Regions from separate parts of the Streptomyces sp. NPDC098781 genome, predicted to be linked through region 1. Evidence: riboswitches for the same ligand, from Rfam matches in the RefSeq annotation. Region 1 holds a riboswitch; each other region holds the start of a gene.
What was found. Region 1 has a riboswitch for cyclic di-AMP ahead of ACIQWG_RS16560 (LysM peptidoglycan-binding domain-containing M23 family metallopeptidase). Riboswitches for the same ligand answer to the same signal wherever they lie in the genome.

Region 1 (5,268 bases):
CGGTTGAGCGTGGCGGAGCGGCGGGAGGAACTGCTGCGCGCCGCCGTGGAGCAGATAGAGGCGCGGGGCGTGGCGGCGGTCAGGATCGCCGACGTGGCCTCGTCGCTCGGCGTGAGCAACGCTCTGGTGCTCTATCACTTCGCGACGAAGGAGAAGCTCGTCGCGGCCGCCTTCACCCATGCGGCAGCGGACGACCTGGCTCATCTGCGCAAGCTTCTGGGCCGCCGCACGACGGCGCTACGACGGTTGCGGGCGGCCGTGCGCTGGTACGCGCCCACCGGCCAGGCCAAGGGCTGGCGGCTGTGGATCGAGGGCTGGGCGGCGGCACTGCGCGAACCCGCGCTCCAGGAGGTCATCCGGGGTCTGGACCGGCAGTGGAAGGCGGCCATCGCCGAGGTCATCGCCGAGGGTGTCGCCGCGGAGGAGTTCCGCTGTCCGGACCCGACCGGCGCGGCACTGCGCCTGACGGCCCTGCTCGACGGGCTGGCCGTACAGCTGACGTCGTACCCGGGCGCGGTCTCCCGCGCGTGTGCACGCGAGTGGGCGGACGAGGCGCTGGCCCGGGAACTGGGCCTGGAGCGAGAGGCGTTGACGGCGTCGACTCGGTGAGGTGCGCGGACGCCGGGTTCCCTTCGGGAGGACATACGTCCGGGCCGCACCGACCAGTCTTCGGTACGGCCCGGAGGCACCGGTGCCTAGCGCACCGCTCTCAAGCCACGGCCTGATGGCTCGTGCACCGCACTCAAGCCACCGACCGATCACTCGCGCACCGCACTCAAGCCACCGACTGGATCCGCATCTTGATGTCGTCCGGAGACATGGCGCCCTTGGCCGTCACGTGGTCGCCCGAGGACTCACCGCGCAGTCGCCGCCCGATCCACGGCACCAGGTACTCACGCGCCCACTGGACGTCGTCCCGGCGGATCTCCAGCGTGCCGCGCGGCGGGAGCGGCGGCCAGGGCTGGTCCGGGTCCGCGGGAATCTCCAGGCCGAGGACCTGACCGGCGCGGAGCGCCACGCGCGTGTGCCCCTCGGGAGACAGGTGCAGCCGGTCGCCGTCCCAGGCCCGGCGGTCCTGAACGGTCTTCAGGGACCACAGGTCGAGCACGGGGCAGCCGTACCGGTCGGCGATGGCCCGCACATGACCGTTGTACGTGGCGATCTTGCCGCGCAGGTGCTTCAGCACGGGCACGCCGCGGGTGTCGAAGCCGGTCGTCACCATGACGGTGCCGACGGCTGAGGTGAGCCGGACGATGGCCCGCTCGAAGCGCTCGGCCACCTCGTCGGGGTCGGTTCCGGGCCGGATGATGTCGTTGCCGCCCGCGCAGAACGAGACCAGGTCCGGGGCCAGTTCGACGGCCTTCGGAAGCTGGTCCTCGACGATCTGGTCGAGGAGTTTGCCGCGCACGGCGAGGTTGGTGTAATCGAAGTCGCCCTCGGGGCGCCGGTCCGCGAGCAGGACCGCGAAGCGGTCGGCCCAGCCGACGAACGCCCCTTCGGGGCCGGGGTCGCCGACGCCCTCGGTGAAGCTGTCCCCCACCGCGACGTACGACCCGATCACTGATCTGCTGTCACTCTTCGAATCGCCTGTCACATCGGGACATGATTCACCTTTGGATGTGACCTACGCGACCGTAGGCAGGGGTTGACGAGCGGTGAGATAAGCCACTCCCCAAGTGTTCACCAAACGTGGAATAACCCTCCGAGCAGGGCTGTTGGACGGCCGATCACCGCACCAGGACCACAGGCATGCCGAAGGCCGGACCCGGGGATCGGGGGTCCGGCCTTCGGCTGCGTGTCAGGCAGGTGGTTTCGCGGGGGGCCGTCAGCCGATGGCGACGCCCTTGGAGCGGAGGTAGGCGACCGGGTCCACGTCGGAGCCGTAGTCCGGCGTGGTGCGGATCTCGAAGTGCAGGTGCGGGCCGGTGACGTTGCCGGTCGCGCCGGAGAGGCCTATCTGCTGGCCCGCGGTCACGGTCTGGCCGGCCGAGACGGAGAGCGAGGACAGGTGGGCGTACTGGGCGTAGTAGCCGTCGGCGAGCTGGATGACGACCTGGTTGCCGTACGCGCCACCCCAGCCGGCGGAGACGACGGTGCCCTGGCCGACCGCCTTGAGCGGGGTACCGGTGGCGGCGGCGAAGTCGACGCCGGTGTGGTAGCCGCTGGACCACATGCTGCCCGCGACCTTGTAGCCGGTGCCGAGGGAGGCGCCGGACAGCGGGGCGGAGAACCCGTTGACGGTGCTCGTGGTGTCGGCGGCCGAAGTCGTCTTCGCGGCCGCCTTCGAGGCGCTCGAATCCTTCTCGGCCGACTCGGTGGACGGCTTCGAGGAGGTCTTGGAGGGGGTCTTCGACGAGGACGAAGACGGGGCGGGCGACGAGGACTTGGGGGCGCTCGTCGCGGCCTTCTTGCCGTTGATCGTGAGCTTCAGACCCGGGTGGATCAGCGACGGGTCCTCGCCGACGGCCGAGCGGTTGTCGGCGTAGAGCCGCTTCCAGCCACCGTTGACGTTCTGCTCGTCGGCGATCTTCGAAAGGTAATCGCCCACCTTCACCGAATAGGTCCGCACGTCGGCCTTCTTGTCGCCGGCCTTCTTCTCGGCGGCCTTCTCACCGGTGACCGGAAGGGACTGAACGGCCTTTTCCGAAACGGACTGCTGGGGAGCGGCGTGGGCGCCGGCGGCCCCCATCAGCGGGAGAGCGAGAGCGGCGCCACCGGTTCCGGCGACGGCGATGGAGCGGGTGAAGCGCAGGGACTTCGGGCGTCGGTGCTTACCCTTCGCGGGCATGGCGAATTCCTCTCCGGCGCCTGCGAGGTGAGCTGTCGGGTGCGGGCTGGAGATGCCCGGCCGCGTCGGGACGCGACTTGACCCCAAGCCGTTCCGGAGACCGGAACAGGCGGTTGTACCTGTGGGTCCCCCGCTCCTGCCGTGGACGGGTGAGTTAGCGCGGGATCCGGTCGGCGGCAGGATTAGGCGTCCGTCCGGATTGGTCGTGAACGTAAGCGAGGAAGACGCACGGGAACAAGTGAGGGGTTCCGTCCGAATGCGTTCCTGTTGATCCCTTGTGGGAATTACCGGTCACCCTGAGTGAATTCTGGGGGCGTCGCCCGACTCAAAGCCCCTTGAAAAACATGTGAATTACGTGGACATGACGGACGACGCACGGTCACGAATATGACCCTGCTCACGTGACACCGCTCCAGCTTCCTTCATTCCAGAGCGAGTTGGAATGAAGGCAGCAATTCGGACAGAACGGCTAGATGCGACGGAGGTGAATAACTGCCGCATCCAGATCGCCCCGAAGGTCGACTTTCAGCCCGTGATGCACCAGTACAGCCCCTCGGTGAACTTCGCCCGTTTCAGGGCATTCATACCTACCTGTCGGGTCGATACCGCGGAGCCGCAGAGCCGGCAGGGGCTCGCCGAAGCTCTGAGCCTGAAGCCATGCGAGAACGACCGTCTCGTCCCCGAGCACGTACTGCACCGCGCTCAGCCCGCCCCGCGGGGGCCGCAGCCGGTACAGGTGGCCCCGCTGCACGAGGGGGCGGATCTCCTTGTAGAGCGTCACCCACTCCCGCGCCTCGGCGAGCTCCTCCTCGGTCCACCGCTCCAGGTCGCCGCCGACCCCGAGCACCCCCGCCATGGCGCTGACGAAACGGAAGCGCAGCGAGCTCGCGCGCCCGTTGAACATGGTGTTCGGGCTGTCGGTGACCCAGGCCGCCATGACCCGGGCGGGGTGGATCTGACTGAAGCCGTGCTGCATGGCGAGCCGGTCGAGGGGGTCGGTGTTGTCCGAGGTCCACACCTGGTCCGTGCGGCTCAGCACGCCGAGGTCGATCCGTCCGCCGCCACCCGAGCAGGACTCGAAGGCGACACCGGGATGAGCCGCGCGCAGCCGGTCGAGCAAGCCGTACAGGGCACGCACATGGTCGACCCACAGGCGCTGCGGATACGGCTCACCGGGCCAGCCGGCGTCGGCGAAGCAGCGGTTGAAGTCCCACTTCACATAGTCGATCGGCGCGCTGGAGAGCAGCCCGTGGAGCTGTTCCCAGAGGTACTCCTGGACGTCATCGCGGGCGAGGTTCAGTACGAGCTGATTGCGGAATTCCGTACGCTTTCGTCCCGATTGGTGCTGAACCCAGTCCGGGTGGGCGCGATACAGCTCGCTGTCCGGATTGACCATTTCCGGCTCGACCCAGATGCCGAACTGCATGCCGAGCTCGTGCACGTGCTCGGCGAGCGGCTTGAGGCCGGACGGGAAGCGCTCGGGGTTGGGGGTCCAGTCGCCGAGCCCGGCGCGGTCGCTGGTGCGCGCGCCGAACCAGCCGTCGTCCACCACGAACAGCTCGACACCGATGGCCGCGGCCCGCCGAGCGAGCGCGCTCTGCTGTTCCTCGGAGATGTCGAACTCGGTCGCCTCCCAGGAGTTGAACAGCACCGGCCGGTCCTGGTATCGGCGTCAGGGATCACATACGCGCGCTGGTACGCGTGCCAGGCGCGGCTGGCCCCGCCGAAGCCTCCGTCGCTCCATAGGCCGGCGAAGACGGGCGTCGTGAAGGACTCCCCCGCGGCCAGCCGCAGCAGGCCCGAGTCGTCGTGTCCGGCCCCGCCGGTGATCTGCACGCGCGCGTCCGGAAGTTGGGCGACGGCGATGCGCCAGGACCCAGACCAGGCGAGGGCACAGCCGTAGACCTCGCCGCGTTCCTCGGTGGCGTCCGTGTCGAGCGCGACCCACGGCAGATGCTGGTGCCCGGTGTGCCCGCGGCGACTGCCGATGACCTTCTCGCCGTACGTGAGCGGGGCCTGCACCAGCCGGGACTCCGCTCCCCAGCGGCCGTGCAGCTGGGACAGCCGCCAGTCCTCCCGGTAGGGCAGCGTCCAGGTGGCCGAGTCGGCGCGCAGCAGCTCCAGCGCGGGCCCCTCGTTGTCCAGAGCCACCCAGCGCTCCACCACGTCGTCGCGCATCCGGTAGTGCAGGGTGACGTTCAGCCCGCCGTCACGAAAGCGCAACCGCAGCTCGTCACCCTCGGACTCGTACCGCACGAAATCCCACTCGGTGCCGCGCCGCCCCTCGGCGCGCACGGACAGCGCGGGGCGCACGAAACGCGGGCCGCCCTCCACCGGGTACTCCTCGTGCCCGTCGAGCGGGGACTCGAAGGACGAGTGCTCCGGCAGCGGACGTACGGCGAGGGCCTCGGCGTCGGCGAGTTCGATCCGCGGGCCCCAGTGGAGGTGCAGCAGCTCGTCGCCCTCGGTCAGATGGACGG
Region 2 (5,268 bases), on a different contig from region 1:
CGACCACGATGTAGCCGGTCTCCCCGGGCATCACATAGTGCAGCCGCTGCCGGATCTGCTGCTCGGCGTACGCGTCGTCCTGCCAGCGTGCCTTGAGGTCGCGCAGCTGCTCGACGCGCCGGGCGGCCTCCTCCTGCTGGCGCTGCATGTCGGCGATCTCGGCGCGCTGGGAGACGTACTGCCTTATCGGGTAGGCCAGTGCCACGACGAGGGAGCAGACCACCAGTGCGAGCAGCGCGGCGCGTCCGGTGAGCCTGGAGCGCCGGGCCTGCCGCTTGGTCTGGGAGCGGTAGACACGGGCCGCCGTCTGCTCGCCGAGCAACCGGATTCTCGTCGCGGTGGAGAAACGGTCCCGGTCCTTGACGGCCATCGGCTCTCCGCCTCCCCTTTCACGTGCGTACGTCCCCGCACACGGTACGGGACCGAGTACGGGGACGTACGTACGACTGGCTAAGCCTTAACCCGGTAAGGGTCAGCCCTTGAAGCGCGGGAACGCGCTGCGGCCCGCGTAGACCGCCGCGTCGTCGAGGATCTCCTCGATGCGCAGCAGCTGGTTGTACTTGGCGACGCGCTCGGAGCGGGCCGGGGCGCCGGTCTTGATCTGGCCGCAGTTGGTGGCGACGGCGAGGTCGGCGATCGTGACGTCCTCGGTCTCGCCGGAGCGGTGGGACATCATGCACTTGAAGCCGCTGCGCTGGGCGAGCTCGACGGCGTCGAGGGTCTCGGTCAGCGAGCCGATCTGGTTGACCTTGACGAGCAGCGCGTTGGCGGCGCCGTCGTCGATGCCGCGGGCGAGGCGCTCGGGGTTGGTGACGAAGAGGTCGTCGCCGACGATCTGGACCTTGTCGCCCAGCTTGTCGGTGAGGACCTTCCAGCCGGCCCAGTCGTCCTCGAACAGCGGGTCCTCGATGGAGACGAGCGGGTAGGCCGCGACGAGCTCCTCGTAGTACTCCGTCATCTCGGCGGCGGAGCGCTCCTTGCCCTCGAAGAGGTACTTGCCGTCCTTGTAGAACTCGGAGGCGGCGACGTCGAGCGCGAGGGCGATCTGCTCGCCGGGGGCGTAACCGGCTTCCTTGATGGCCTCGAGGATGAGGTCGAGGGCCTCACGGTTGGAGCCGAGGTTCGGGGCGAAGCCGCCCTCGTCGCCGAGGCCGGTGGCCAGGCCCTTGCTCTTCAGCACCTTCTTGAGGGTGTGGTAGACCTCGGTGCCCCAGCGCAGCGCCTCGGAGAAGGACTCCGCGCCGATCGGGGCGATCATGAACTCCTGGATGTCCACGTTGGAGTCGGCGTGCGAGCCGCCGTTCAGGATGTTCATCATCGGCACCGGCAGCAGGTGCGCGTTCGGGCCGCCCAGGTAGCGGAAGAGCGGCAGGTCGGACGCCTCGGAGGCGGCGTGCGCGACGGCGAGCGAGACGCCGAGGATGGCGTTGGCGCCGAGCGAGCCCTTGTTGTCGGTGGCGTCCAGGTCGAACATGGCCTGGTCGATCAGGCGCTGCTCGGTGGCGTCGTAGCCGACGAGCTCCGGGCCGATCTGCTCGATGACGGCGAGGACGGCCTTCTCGACACCCTTGCCCTGGTAGCGGTTGGGGTCACCGTCGCGGAGCTCGATGGCCTCGAAGGCACCGGTCGAGGCGCCGGACGGGACGGCGGCACGACCCGTGCTGCCGTCGTCGAGGCCGACCTCGACCTCGACCGTGGGGTTGCCTCGGGAGTCCAGGATTTCCCGGGCTACGACGACGTCGATGGACGGCACGAGCATCTCCTTCTTCGGATGTGACGCGGGTACGCAGACCGTGTGGGGTACTGCGAGACGAGCCTAACCGGCTCCGGGCATCAGACCAGCGGTCGACCGCCCCGTGGACAGAACCGAGAGTAAATTGTTTCCGAACGGAACAAAAACCTTCCCCAGACAGAGAAGAACCCCGCCCCGGTGCGTACGGGGGAAAACGCACCGAGGCGGGGAGTTCGCGGGGACGGGGGGTGGTCCTCACGACGCCCTCACTATGGGGTCCACGGATGTGAAGGCGCTGTGGTTCACCTGTCGGTCGCGTGCTGCCGCGGGCCGCCGGATGTCGCGGCCCGCCGCTGCCTCTTACTTCAGGTGCAGCTGCTGACCCGGGTAGATCAGGTTCGCGTCCTCGACGATGTCCTTGTTCAGCTGGAAGAGCTTCTCCCAGCCGCCCTTGACGTTCTTCTCCTCGGCGATCGAGCTGAGGGTGTCGCCCTTGACGACCTTGTACTCGCCGTCGCCCTTCTTGACCTTCTTGCCGGTCGGGGTGGTGACGGTCTTGGTGCTCTTCTTGGCGGCCGGGCGGTCGGTGGAGCGGGAGGCCGACTGCTGCTCGGAGGAGCGCGGGGTGGTCTCGGTGCTCTGCGAGGAGCCGCCGGCGGAGGAGCCGGAGTACGCGGCGCTGGACAGGCCGGTGCCGCAGTTCGGCCAGGCGCCCTTGCCCTGGGCCGCGAGGACCTTCTCGGCTATCTCGATCTGCTGGGACTTGGTGGCCTGGTCGGCGGTGGAGGCGTACTGGGTGCCGCCGTACGCGGCCCAGGTGGAGGCGGAGAACTGAAGACCGCCGTAGTAGCCGTTGCCGGTGTTGATCGACCAGTTGCCGCCGGACTCGCACTGGGCGACGGTGTCCCACTCGGAGGCGGTGGCGGCCGAGGCGTTGCCGGCCGCCATCAGCGGGGCGGCGACGGCGGCGGCACCGGTGACGCCGACGACGGCGATGGCGCGGGCGGCCTTGGACGGACGACGGTGCTTGCCCTTGCTGGAAAACAGCATGGAGAGATCCCCTCACCGACGCCTGCGAGGTGAGCTGTCGGGTTCGGGCCGGTTGAGTTGCCCGGCCGCGCACGTTCGCCTCTCGGCTCCCGCTGCGCGGCTTCACCCCGAGCCGGCTCCGGCCGTGCGGCCTCGAAAGGCCTCAACTGCCGGACCCGGCGCAAACCTTGGGTCCCCCGCTCCTGCCTACGGCGCTTGACGCGACGACTGTTCCCGTACGGCCGCCGGCAGGATTCGGCGTGACGGCGTAGGGGCTCGCTCTGGTGGCGAGCGATCACGACCGTAGACACTCGATTCGCGGAATTACAAAGACGATCAGGGCTTCTGAGATCTATCTCTCACTACTGTTAAAACGGACATTACACACCGAATCGGGGCGCGAACTGCCGCTGTTTTTCGCCCTGTTCGACCGTTATTCGACGGGGACGTCCAGCGTCTGACCGGCGAAGATGTCGTTCGCGTCGGCGCCGATGGCCTGCTTGTTCGCCTCATACAGCGCGCGCCACCCGCCGTCGAGGTCAAGGGAGTCGGCGATGGACGCGAGCGTGTCGCCCTGGCGGACGCTGTACGAGGCATGCCGGCCGGAGGACTTGGTGGCGCTGTCGGCGGTGTCGCTCTCGTCGGCGCTGGGGCCCCGATGACGCCCGGAACCGGCGCTCACGTCGTCGATCGACCCGGTGTCGACAAGACTCCAGGAGCCCGAGTCCTGGTCCGAGTTGCCCCGATTGCCCGCCTTTGGGGTCTCTATGGGGGAGCTGTCCGGCGACTGTGCGACCTTCGAGTCGGGCGAGTCCGACTTCGCGGAGCTGCCGGTCCCGGCGGACGAAGAGGGGGAGGACGAGGAGCTGTCGGGCGATTCGGACGAACCGTCGGGGGAGCCGCTGGGCGAGTTCGAGGAACCCCCGGAAGAGGCCGACGTACTCGGCGAGCTGGACTCATCGGACGAATCCGATGAACCGGACGAGTTGGATGAGCCGGACGATCCGGACGACGTCGAGGAATCGAGCAGCCCGGAGGATCCGGACACCGCGGAGGGAGAGTCCTCGCCCACGCCGGTGTCGAGGTCGACCGCGCCGGACTTCGGGGTGAGCCCGTTGAGTACCGCGCAGGTGCCCCAGGGGCTGGTCCCCCGGTCCGCCAGGACGTCCTGCGCCACCGCGATCTGCTGCGAGCGGCTGGCCAGGTCGGGGCTGTTGGCGTAGTCGAGACCGCCGTACTTCTCCCAGTCGTCCTGGGTCAGCTGGAGCCCGCCGTAGCGCCCGTTGCCGGTGTCGGCGCTCCAGGAGCCACCGCTCTCGCAGTCGGCCACCTTGTCCCACACATTGCCGTCGGCCGCGCTCGCGCCCGTGGCACCGAGGAGCGGGATGGCGATGGCGGAGCCGGTCACTCCGGCGGCGACGAGAAGAGCCGGAGCCTGACGAGGGCGACGGTGACGACCGTTCCCGGAGAGCATGCGGGTGCCTTTCACGAGACAGCAGTGACTGTGGCGCGTGAAACTGGGCGCCTTCGTTGATCCGTGAACGTATAGGCAGACGATCACTTGTCACAAGTTAATGCCGCGTAGATCACGTGAAGATCACAGAATTGGGCCCACGTCATGGTCGCGGCTGTGGACAGACTCACCCAAGGGGGGTGAACTCCACCGGAAGGGTGCGCAGGCCGCGCATGATCAGCCCGCCGCGCCACCTCAACTCCCCCGGTTCCACGGCGAGTCGGAGGTCCGGGAGTCGGGTGAGGAGCGTGGCCAGGGCGGTCTGGCCCTCCAGTCGGGCGAGCGGGGCGCCGAGGCAGTAGTGGATGCCGTGGCCGTAGCCGAGGTGCTGGTTGTCGCGGCGGCCTAGGTCCAGGACGTCCGGGTCGGCGAACCGCTCCGGGTCACGGTCGGCGGCGGCCAGGACGACGAGGACGGGGTCGCCGGGTGCGATGTCCTGCCCGCCGATGGTGAGCGGCTCGGTGGCGAAGCGCCAGGTGGCGAGCTCGACCGGGCCGTCGTAGCGCAGGAGTTCCTCGACGCCGGTTTCGAGCAGGTCGCTGTCGCGGTCGGCGAGGGAGGCCTGGAGGCGGGTGCGCTGCTCGGGGTGGGTGAGCAGGGCGTAGGTGCCGTTGCCGATGAGGTTGACGGTCGTCTCGAAGCCGGCGAACAGCAGGATGAAGGCCATGGCCGCGGCCTCGTTCTCGGTCAGGTGCTCACCGTGGTCGGAGGCGCGGATGAGGCCCGAGATGAGGTCCTCGCCGGGGTCGGGGGTGGCCGGAAGTGCCTCGCGCTTGCGGTGGATGAGGTCGGCCAGATAGCCGCGCATCTTCTTCACCGACCGCGCGACCCCGCCCCTCGGGCCGCCCTGGTGGCGGATCATCATGCCCGCCCAGTCCCGGAAGTCGTCCTGGTCCTCGCGGGGGACGCCGAGCAGGTCGCAGATGGCGTAGATGGGGAGCGGGAAGGCGAACTCGTGGATCAGGTCCGCGCTCCCCTTCGCCGCGAACTGGTC
Region 3 (5,268 bases), on a different contig from region 1:
GCCTCGGTGATGAAGGGGACCTCACTCTTGGTGGCTTCGAGCAATCCCTCCTCGACAGCCGCCAATCCGGCCTGGACATCGGCTTCCAGAGCCTGGTCCCGCACGCTCAGCCCGAACGGCCCGACGACGGTCACGAGGGGTCTCCTGTCTGCTGGTGTCTACTGGCGGTTACACGGTTTGTCGATAGGTCGCTGCCATCACTCAAGTCAGCGTATCCGGTCACGTTTCGATCACCGATGCCGCCCACCCGTCCACCACGGGCGGTATCGGATCACGGCCGGTATGTTTTTGATCACCTGATAGGGCCGGATATCCATCGGTTTGTAAGGAAGTAGCGGGCCGTGTCCCGAACCGAGGTCGATGTCCAGCCCGCGAGCGAGCCGCCGCCGCGCGCCGCCCACGCCTTCTTCGGCCGACCCTGAGGCCTTCTCACGCTCTCCGGCCCGGAGGTGTGGGAACGCTTCTCGTTCCTGGGCATGCAGGCCATCCTCGTCCTGCACTTCGCCGACACGATCTCCTCCCGCGGTATGGGCATGTCGGCCGGAACCGCGGCGTCCGTCAACACCGCCCCCGGCACCCTCGTCCATCCGGTGTCCGTCGCCCCCGGCACCCTGGTCCATCCGATGTCCGTCGCCCCCGGCACCCTCGATCATCCGGCGTCCGTCGCCGGCGGGTGACTCGCCGACCGCGTCCTCGGCTCGCACCGGGCGGTGCAGTGAGGCGGCGTCCTGACCGCCTGCGGCCACTACGCCATGGCGGTGCCGAGCGCCCCCATGAACTGGGCGGGCCTCGGCCTGATCAGCGCGGGCACGGGGCTGCTGACGCCCAACGTCTGGGGCTTCTAGGCGGCGGCCATCGGCATGACGTTCGGCCCGGTCCAACACCTCACCGGCCGCCGCCACCTGACCGGACGCAAGCACTCCGCCGATTTCGCCCTGGCCCCCGACACCATGCGCCGGGCGATCCGCCTGATCGCCACCGGCCTCGTCGTCACGGCCGCCCTCGCAGCCCTGCCGGCAGTCGCCGGGCGGCTCACCACGGACCACTTCGTCGACCTGCCGACCCTGGTCTCGGTGATCGCGCCAGCTGCCTTCACCGGCCGGACCATGCCCCTGCGGTTCCTGTCGCTCGCCCGGGTGGCCGCGGGGCTCGCCGTGATGGCCGCGGCGCGTCGGCTGCGCCGCAGGACGTACCCGGTGCGCTGACCGCCGGTCCACCGACCGGACGGGGATCCCGCTCATGCACATCCGTACGTCCTTCCCCTACGAGACGACTCATCCCGACGTGCGCATCCCGCTTTCGGACGGGACGAGCCTGTACGCGCGCGCATGGCGCCCTGTCGTTATTGCGAGGGCCTGCCGACGGACGAGTACTCGGCGACGGAGCCGGCCGACGGGGTCGAGGTCGTCAACTGGCCCGCGGCGCAGCCCTGGTGCGACGGCAAGGTCGGTATGTTCGGCATCTCCTGCGGCGGCTTCAACTCCCTCCAGATCGCGGCCCTCGCGCCGAGCCGCTCAAGGCGATCGTCACGTCTGTTCCACGGACGATCGCTATGACAACGACGCGCACTACATGGGAGGTTCCGTCCTCGCGGTCGACATCCACGCCTGGGCGTCGACGATGCTCGCCTTCGCCCCCCGGCCGCCGGACCCGCAGCACATCGGCGAGTCCTGGCGGGACACGTGGCTCGAACGGCTGGGTTCCCTCGACCCGTTCATCCACACCTGCCTGGAACACCCGACCTGCGACGACCACTGGCGCCACGGCAGTGTCTGCGAGGACCCGGCGCGATCGACGCCGCCGTCCTCGCCGTGGGCGGCTGGAGGTCGACCCGCGCCACGGCGCCACGCGCGCGTACCCGGACGGTATGGAGTGCGCCGAGGACCCGCTGGAGACGTACACGATCGACGAGGCGGACCCACTGCCGGCCCGCGCCCGCTCGGAGTGGTCCGTCCGGCCGCACCGGCCGGAGCTCGCCTGGGAGACGAGGGTGGGCACGCGCTCCGAGATCAGCCGCGACGGGCAGCACTTCGTGACCTCCGACGAGGTGATCCGCACGGAGGGCGAAGAGGTGCTTTTCCGTCGCATATGGGAAATTCGGACTCCACGGGCCGCCGGTTAAAGGCGAGTTGGAGTCATTGCCCGTTTTGCGGTACTTGCGCCTGCCAGTGAATTGGGTCACGCGAGCCCGGCCGGGGACCTGGTCCGGAGCACCCCCTTCCCTCCTTGCCCCGAACGCGAGTTGAGGCTTGGCAACCGCAAAGGATCAAGCACCCCATTCCCCCCAGACCATGGTCAACCCGCACGTCAGGTGACCACAGCACTTGTTCCGGGCATGTGCTCTCGCATACGTTCCCGCTCGTCGGGCGGACGCCTAATCCTGCCGCCGCCCGAGTCATCCCCGACGTAACTCACACACGCGCGGCAGGAGCGGGGGACCCAGGTAAGCCGCCGGACCGTACGCCTTGATGGCTCATCGGACCGGCTAGGGGTGAAGTCGTGCCGCCCTACGGCGGCACGGCCGGGCATCTCCAGCCCGAACCCGACAGCTCACCTCGCAGGCGCCGGAGAGGAACAGCGCCATGCCCCGAGGCAAGCATCGCCGCCCCCGCACCAACCCGCTCACCCGACGTGTCGTCATCGCCGGAACCGGCACCGCGGCCCTCGCTCTCCCGCTCCTGAGCGGGACCACCGCGAGCGCCGCCGAGCCCGCCAAGGCCCCCAGCGCCGCGGTGAAGGTCGACTCGGTCGCGTACACCACCAAGAAGGGCGACACGCTCTACGGCATCGCGGACCGCTACGACGCGCAGGGCGGCTGGAAGCAGCTCTACAAGGACAACCGCAAGGCCATCGGCGACGACCCCCGCCTGATCCACCCGGGCCTCGACCTCACGGTCCGGGCGGCGAAGAAGGCGAGCACGCCGGCCAAGACGGCCGACAAGGCGTCCGCGCCCGCCAAGAAGTCCTCCGTCGCCCAGGCGACCCAGTCCTCGGTGAAGACCTACCCGAACAACCTCGACGGCTGGATCCGCAACGCGCTGGACATCATGGCTCAAAACGGAATTCCGGGTTCTTACGAGGGCATTCACCGCAACATCATGCGCGAGTCGTCCGGCAACCCGCAGGCCATGAACAACTGGGACTCCAACGCCGCGGCCGGCACCCCGTCCAAGGGCCTCCTCCAGGTCATCGACCCCACCTTCGCGACCTACCACGTGCCGGGCACCGTGTACGACCCCTTCGACCCGGTCGCGAACATCACGGCCGCGTGCAACTACGCGGCCGCGCGCTACGGCTCGATCGACAACGTGAACGGGCCCTACTAGGAGTAGCAGCCGGGCCACTGGCGCATATCGCCCCTTACTGGACGATATGCGCCATATCTCCCGCGAACAGCCTCTCAAGGACGACGGCGATGCCGTCGTCCTCGTTCGAGAGGGTGATCTCGTCGGCGACCGCCTTGAGTTCGGGATGCGCGTTGGCCATCGCCACCCCGCGGGCGGCCCAGTCGAACATCGGGATGTCGTTGGGCATGTCACCGAAGGCGACGGTGTCCCGCGGACCGAGTCCCAGATGCTCGGCGGCGAGCGCGAGACCGGTCGCCTTGGTGACACCGCATGGCTGGAGTTCGACGGTGCCGGGCCCCGACATGGTGACCGTCGCGAGCGAACCGACCACCGAACGCGCCGTCGCCGCCAACTCGTCGTCCGACAGGCTGGGATGGCGCAGCAGCACCTTGCTGATCGGCTCGCACCACAGGTCGTCGCGGCGTCTGACGCGCACCGCCGGCAGGGTGGGGTGCGGCATCAGGTAGCCGGGCTCGATGAGCGTGAGCCCTTCCACGCCGTCCTGGTCGACGGCCGCGTACACCTGCCCCACCTCGGCCTCGATCTTGCCGAGCGCGGTTTCCGCCAGTTCCCGGTCCAAGGTGACGGACCACAGCAGACAGTCCGCGCCGGCGTCGTACAACTGCGCGCCCTGTCCGCACACCGCGAGCCCCCTGCTGCCCAGGTCGTCGAGCAACGGCCGCACTCTGGGCGCCGGCCGTCCCGTCACGACGAGGTGCTGGGCACCGGCCGCCGCCACCCGCGCGAGCGCGTCGAGGGTCCGGTCGGAGAGCGTGTCGTCGCCGCGGAGCAGCGTCCCGTCCAGGTCAGTGGCGATGAGTGAATATGCGATGGGTGGGGCCATGATCAGAGAATACGGACAGGAAGCCCCATCGACTCGACCTGAACCGGACGGCTGCTTTGTTCACATGTGTTGACACCTAATCCGGTTACCCTTCTGCCTACCCGTCCGCAACTGCCCTCCGCCCCTTGTGATTTCACCCCCACTTGGCGCCGGAGCGCGCCCCGAGCGCCCGCCCGACGCGGCGACCTGCTGTTTCACCGGCTCCGACGACGCGACTTTCGCACTGCCCAAGACCGGTGCCTCACCCGTAACGTGTGGCCCGACCCACTTGGCAGACGGAGCGTATGAGAGTGAGGCAGCACCCCATGCCCCCCTTCGATCTCCCCGAGGGCGACCCCTTCGGCACGCACAACCTTCCGTACGGCGTCTTCTCCCTTCCCGGCTCGGACTCCGCGCGACGGGTCGGCGTCCGGCTCGGCGACCACGTCCTCGACGCGGGCAAGGCGGCCCACGCCCTCGGCTCGCCGTACGCCCCGCTGCTCGCCCAGGACTCCCTGAACCCGCTGCTCGCCGCGGGCCGCACCACCTGGTCCGATGTCCGTCGCGCGCTGACGGCCTGGGTGACGGTGCCCGCGCACCAGGAGGCCCTCCGTGATCTCCTGCACCCCCTGTCCTCGGTGACCTTGCACCTCCCCTTCGAGGTCGCCGACTACGTCGACTTCTACGCCTCCGAGAACCACGCCCGGAACGTCGGCCGGATCTTCCGCCCCGACGCCGAGGACTCACTGACCCCCAACTGGAAGCACCTGCCGATCGGTTACCACGGCCGCTCCGGCACGGTGGTCGTGTCCGGCACGGACGTCGTACGGCCCTCGGGCCAGCGCAAGGCGCCCACCGACGCCGCGCCGGTCTTCGGCCCCTCGGTCCGGCTCGACATCGAGGCCGAGGTCGGCTTCGTGGTCGGAACGCCGTCACGGATGGGCGAGCCGGTCGCACTGGGCGACTTCCGGGAGCACGTCTTCGGCCTGTGCCTGCTCAACGACTGGTCGGCACGCGACATCCAGGCCTGGGAGTACGTCCCCCTCGGCCCGTTCCTCGGCAAGTCCTTCGCCACCTCGGTGTCGGCGTGGATCACCC

Region 2: linked by a shared signal. The riboswitch ahead of ACIQWG_RS37240 (transglycosylase family protein) and the one ahead of ACIQWG_RS16560 (LysM peptidoglycan-binding domain-containing M23 family metallopeptidase) in region 1 are both predicted to bind cyclic di-AMP.
Region 3: linked by a shared signal. The riboswitch ahead of ACIQWG_RS26385 (transglycosylase SLT domain-containing protein) and the one ahead of ACIQWG_RS16560 (LysM peptidoglycan-binding domain-containing M23 family metallopeptidase) in region 1 are both predicted to bind cyclic di-AMP.

The regions. Positions count from the first base shown of each region.
Region 1 covers NZ_JBIWAK010000003.1:1,067,665-1,072,932, forward strand. The annotation lists gene ACIQWG_RS16550 (TetR family transcriptional regulator C-terminal domain-containing protein) at 1-609, shown strand, start outside; gene ACIQWG_RS16555 (SGNH/GDSL hydrolase family protein) at 776-1,561, opposite strand; gene ACIQWG_RS16560 (LysM peptidoglycan-binding domain-containing M23 family metallopeptidase) at 1,826-2,788, opposite strand; cyclic di-AMP (ydaO/yuaA leader) riboswitch at 2,793-2,950, opposite strand; partial or broken gene ACIQWG_RS16565 (alpha-galactosidase) at 3,258-5,268, opposite strand, start outside.
Region 2 covers NZ_JBIWAK010000012.1:100,958-106,225, forward strand. The annotation lists gene ACIQWG_RS37230 (septum formation initiator family protein) at 1-370, opposite strand, end outside; gene eno (phosphopyruvate hydratase) at 473-1,759, opposite strand; gene ACIQWG_RS37240 (transglycosylase family protein) at 2,093-2,782, opposite strand; cyclic di-AMP (ydaO/yuaA leader) riboswitch at 2,787-2,986, opposite strand; gene ACIQWG_RS37245 (transglycosylase family protein) at 3,195-4,235, opposite strand; gene ACIQWG_RS37250 (cytochrome P450) at 4,402-5,268, opposite strand, start outside.
Region 3 covers NZ_JBIWAK010000006.1:423,878-429,145, forward strand. The annotation lists gene ACIQWG_RS26365 (polyprenyl synthetase family protein) at 1-134, opposite strand, end outside; partial or broken gene ACIQWG_RS26370 (MFS transporter) at 342-1,094, shown strand; partial or broken gene ACIQWG_RS26375 (CocE/NonD family hydrolase) at 1,240-1,823, shown strand; gene ACIQWG_RS26380 (hypothetical protein) at 1,868-2,122, shown strand; cyclic di-AMP (ydaO/yuaA leader) riboswitch at 2,393-2,577, shown strand; gene ACIQWG_RS26385 (transglycosylase SLT domain-containing protein) at 2,583-3,326, shown strand; gene ACIQWG_RS26390 (HAD family hydrolase) at 3,361-4,191, opposite strand; gene fahA (fumarylacetoacetase) at 4,497-5,268, shown strand, end outside.